Regions from separate parts of the Photorhabdus kleinii genome, predicted to be linked through region 2. Evidence: predicted binding sites of a transcription regulator. Region 2 holds the regulator's gene; the other holds the start of a gene.
The links. The regulator PurR, encoded in region 2, represses purine synthesis genes. The targets are predictions, from matches to a motif close to CANGCAAACGTTTGCNTG.
Positions count from the first base shown of each region.

Region 1: the regulator PurR is predicted to act here: its motif matches at 792-809, upstream of purE (5-(carboxyamino)imidazole ribonucleotide mutase).

Region 1 is NZ_JAJAFY010000017.1:23,922-26,335, reverse strand. Features, by position in the region: gene ppiB (peptidylprolyl isomerase B) at 1-8, shown strand, start outside; gene lpxH (UDP-2,3-diacylglucosamine diphosphatase) at 19-741, shown strand; gene purE (5-(carboxyamino)imidazole ribonucleotide mutase) at 892-1,422, shown strand; gene purK (5-(carboxyamino)imidazole ribonucleotide synthase) at 1,419-2,414, shown strand, end outside.
Region 2 is NZ_JAJAFY010000001.1:235,471-237,884, forward strand. Features, by position in the region: gene punR (DNA-binding transcriptional activator PunR) at 133-1,041, shown strand; gene purR (HTH-type transcriptional repressor PurR) at 1,048-2,073, opposite strand; gene LG003_RS01085 (hypothetical protein) at 2,259-2,414, opposite strand, start outside.

The DNA of each region.
Region 1 (2,414 bases), on a different contig from region 2:
GCGAATAACTCACTGAATATGTGCACACTTTTTATTGCGGATTTACATCTCAGCGAACATGAACCGGCAATCACTGCCGGTTTTCTGCGTTTCTTGCGTGAGGATGCCATTCAGGCAGATAGCCTCTATATTCTCGGCGATCTGTTCGATTACTGGATCGGCGATGATGATAACAACCCTCTCCACCGTGAAATCGCTAGCGCACTAAAAACTGTGCAACAACAAGGTATTACCTGTTACTTTATTCATGGCAACCGTGACTTTCTACTCGGTTCGCGCTTTGCTAAAGAGAGTGGCATTATCTTGCTCCCACAGGAAAAAGTACTGGAACTGTACGGTAAACGAGTGCTTATTCTGCACGGCGATACCTTGTGTACTGATGACGAAAGTTATCAACGATATCGTAAGCGGGTTCATACCCCGTGGGTCCAACGTCTGTTTCTACTGCTACCTCTGTCTACCCGTCAAAAAATTGCCGTAAAAATGCGAGCAAACAGCCAATCGGTCAACAGCAGAAAATCCGAAGCTATTATGGATGTAAACCAGCAAGCTGTTATTGACACTTTTGAGCGGTATCAAGCTGACTGGATGATCCACGGACACACCCACCGCCCTTTTGTACATGAAGTTTCTCTGCATGATAAAACCGTCTACCGTGGTGTACTTGGCGCATGGCATCATCAGGGATCGATGTTCAAAGTAACGGATAAATCAATCGATCTTATCTCTTTCCCATTCTGATTAATCGGGAACACACCCGATATACAAGTGTCACAACAAAAGTATAAAGTAACGCAATCGTTTTCCTTAGCTTGTGAGCATGATATGATCCGCGGCCTTAAAGCGTTATTTTCATTCTGGTGGACGTTAAAACACAGGAGCATTTGATTTATGATTGCCCAACCTGATTTAGCAGGAATAACTCAACACAATGCCAAAATCGCCATTGTTATGGGTTCTAAAAGCGATTGGACGACTATGCAGCACGCGGCTGATATTCTCACTTCTCTTAATGTACCTTTCCACGTTGAAATTGTTTCTGCCCATCGTACGCCCGATAAACTCTTTAGTTTTGCCCAACAAGCGGAACAAAACGGTTTTGATGTCATTATCGCTGGCGCCGGTGGCGCCGCCCATTTACCCGGCATGCTGGCAGCTAAAACGCTGGTCCCGGTTCTCGGCGTCCCCGTACAAAGCGCCGCTCTTAATGGCGTAGACAGCCTCTACTCTATCGTACAGATGCCAAAAGGGATTCCTGTTGGTACGCTTGCGATTGGAAAAGCCGGCGCGGCAAACGCAGCCCTACTGGCCGCACAGATTCTGGCGCGTCATGATAAAGATTTACTGAAACGCCTTAGCCATTGGCGTGAAACACAAACTCAGGATGTACTCGATAATCCCGATCCGCGGGAGGAAGCATGAAGCCAGTTTGTGTATTAGGCAATGGTCAGCTCGGCCGCATGTTACGCCAAGCTGGTGAGCCTTTAGGTATCACGGTTTATCCTGTTGGCCTCGATGCAGAACCCGAAGCGGTTCCTTATCAGAATAGCGTTATTACCGCTGAAATTGAGCGCTGGCCGGAAACAGCGCTTACCCAAGAACTTGCCCGCCATAAGGCTTTCGCTAATCGAGATATCTTTCCCCGTCTGGCCGACCGTCTGCCGCAAAAACAGTTAATGGATAGCCTTGGTCTGGCAACTGCTCCGTGGCAATTACTCTCTGAGGCCAACCAATGGCCGCAATTATTCTCTGAACTCGGTAATTTCGTTATCGTTAAGCGCCGCATGGGTGGTTATGATGGCCGCGGGCAATGGCGTATTCGTCCCGGCGATGAAACAGCATTACCCGCCGATATTTATGGTGAATGTATTGCTGAACAAGCCATTCCTTTCTCCGGCGAAGTTTCACTGGTAGGTGCCCGCAATAAAAATGGCGATTGTGTGTTCTATCCCTTAACGCACAATTTGCATCAAGATGGCATTCTCCGTGCCAGTATTGTCTCTCCTCAAGAAAATGACCATTTACAGCATTATCATTTACAACAACAGGCCGAGAGTATATTGTCAGCTATTATGCACGAGTTGAAATATATCGGCGTGATGGCGATGGAATGTTTTATTGTCGGTGATAATTTACTGATCAACGAACTCGCACCACGCGTTCACAACAGCGGTCACTGGACTCAAAACGGTGCATCTATCAGCCAGTTTGAATTACATCTTCGCGCTATTCTGGATTTGCCCATGCCTCGGCCAACAGTGACTGCGCCGTCAGTTATGATCAATTTGATTGGCACAGATATCAATACCCAATGGCTCAACTTGCCATTGGTACATTTGCATTGGTATGAGAAAGAAGTCCGTCCTGCACGTAAAGTCGGTCATCTTAATCTTTCTCACTTTGATAAAAATGAA
Region 2 (2,414 bases):
AATGTCATGATTGAAATAATTTGCAGTGATTGGATAGATAACAATATTGACACATATTCTATATGTCGTGATTTTTACTTGTGAAATGGTAATATTTGCATAGTGCTGTGAAAAAAATTGAAAGGTAAAATTATGTGGTCAGAATATTCACTTGAAGTTGTGGATGCGGTTGCCAGAACAGGCAGTTTTAGTGCCGCTGCATCGGAGCTTCACCGTGTCCCTTCTGCGATCAGTTATACCGTAAGACAACTGGAAGAGTGGCTTGCTGTTTCGTTGTTTGAGCGTCGTCATCGGGATGTAGAATTAACTGAGGCAGGCGCTATTTTTATCAAAGAAGCTCGCTCTGTTATCAAAAAAATGATTGATACTCGTCACCAGTGTCAACAAGTTGCAAACGGCTGGAGAGGGCAATTTAGTATTGCTATTGATCTCGTTGTCAAACCAGAACGTAGTCGCCAGCTTATTCTTGATTTCTACCACCATTTTCCTGATATAGAACTTTTTATTCATCAGGAAGTGTTTAATGGTGTGTGGGATGCGCTGGTGAATAGTCAAGTTGATGTTGCAATTGGTGCAACCCGGGCGGCTCCAGTCGGAGAAAGGTATAGTTTCCGAGATATGGGGTTTATGCCCTGGTTATGTGTGGTTAGCGCTGACCATGCGCTAACCCAGTTGCCGGGTCCGTTATCTGATGATCAAATGCGGCCTTATCCAAGTTTGTGTCTTGAAGATACATCCCGTAATTTACCGAAGCGTGACACTTGGAATCTGGATAATCAGCGCCGGTTGGTGGTTCCTGATTGGGAGTCCGGTCTGTCTTGTCTAAACGAAGGGTTATGTGTAGGAATGGTGCCTAAGCATAGGGCAATGCCGCTTATTCGGCAGAATAAACTAACCGTGCTGGAACTGGAACAGCCTTTACCAGACAGTCCATGTTGTTTGGCATGGGTTCAAAACAGCCATTCTCCAGCATTAAGTTGGCTGCTTGACTATCTTGGCGATAGTGAAACTCTTAATGCTGAATGGCTTCAAGATGAATAAAACGAATTAACGACGATAGTCGATAAATGGACCATCCACGACAGAACGTCGCTCAACCAAACGTGGATGTACTTCAATAGTTTGTGCATCTTCACGTTTATTGATTATTCTGTCCAGTAACATGGAAAAGGCCATCTGCCCCAGTCGTTCTTTTGGTTGATGAATGGTGGTCAATGCCGGAGAGAAATAACGAGCGTTGCGTATATTGTCATAACCGATGACAGAAATATCCTGTGGGACGCGTAATCCTAATTCATCAGCAGCACAAATCGCCCCCATAGCCATAACATCTCCGCCGCAGAAAACCGCAGTCGGGCGCTGTTTTTGATTCAAGATTTGATGCATGGCTTTATAGCCCGATTCTGGTTCAAAATCCCCCTGAATAACCCATTCTTCTCTGATCGGAATGTTGGCTTCTTTTAACGCCTTTAAGAATCCTTGATGACGACCACCACCGGTATTTCGTGCCAGAGGGCCGGGGATCGCGCCAATATCACGATGACCACGTTCGATAAGATAACGACCAGCTAGATAACCGCCGTGGAATGCATTATCAATAATAGTATCGGTGAAATCACTTCTGGCCTGTCCCCAATCCATGACGACCATTGGAATATTGTGATAATCTTCCAACATTCCCAACAACTGTTCCGGGTATTCTGAACACATAATTAGCAGTCCATCCACACGTTTTTGTGCCAGCATGGCTAGATAGGCTTTCTGTTTATCAATGTTATTGTGTGAGTTACATAAAATCAGCGTATAGCCTTTGCTATAACAACTGTTTTCAACAGCCTCAATGACTTCAGCAAAATAGGGGGCTTCACTGGACGTTGCCAGTAATCCGATCGATTTTGTGTGGTTAACTTTCAGACTGCGGGCAACGGCACTGGGTGAATAATTCAGTGCCTTAATAGCAGTCCAAACAGCAGCTTTAGTATCTTCAGCGACGAAGCGGGTTTTATTAATAACATGGGATACGGTGGTGGTTGAGACGCCAGCGTGCTTAGCCACATCTTTGATCGTTGCCATGAGGTGAAAGACTCCTGACCTTTTGGTCTAAATTTAAAACGCTTTGTTAATCGCTTGCTAGCCCTTTACATAGAAGGACTAGCAATAAGTTAGCGATAAATCCTGGATTTTGTCTGATCTGGCTCAAAAGTGAAAGCAATAATCAGTGTTATAAAATGTGTGGTAATCGCTATTTATACTTTTCCTTATGTAAGGGCAATTAACCATCTCAATAGACTGGTTTTTGTCGTTATAAACTTTTTATTCTGAGGAGGCTCTATGAATACCGATTTGAAGCTTGGTTTATTTACTGCTGTCAGCACGTTGGTGATGATTGCCATTTTTGCCGCTCTTTGCTTGAT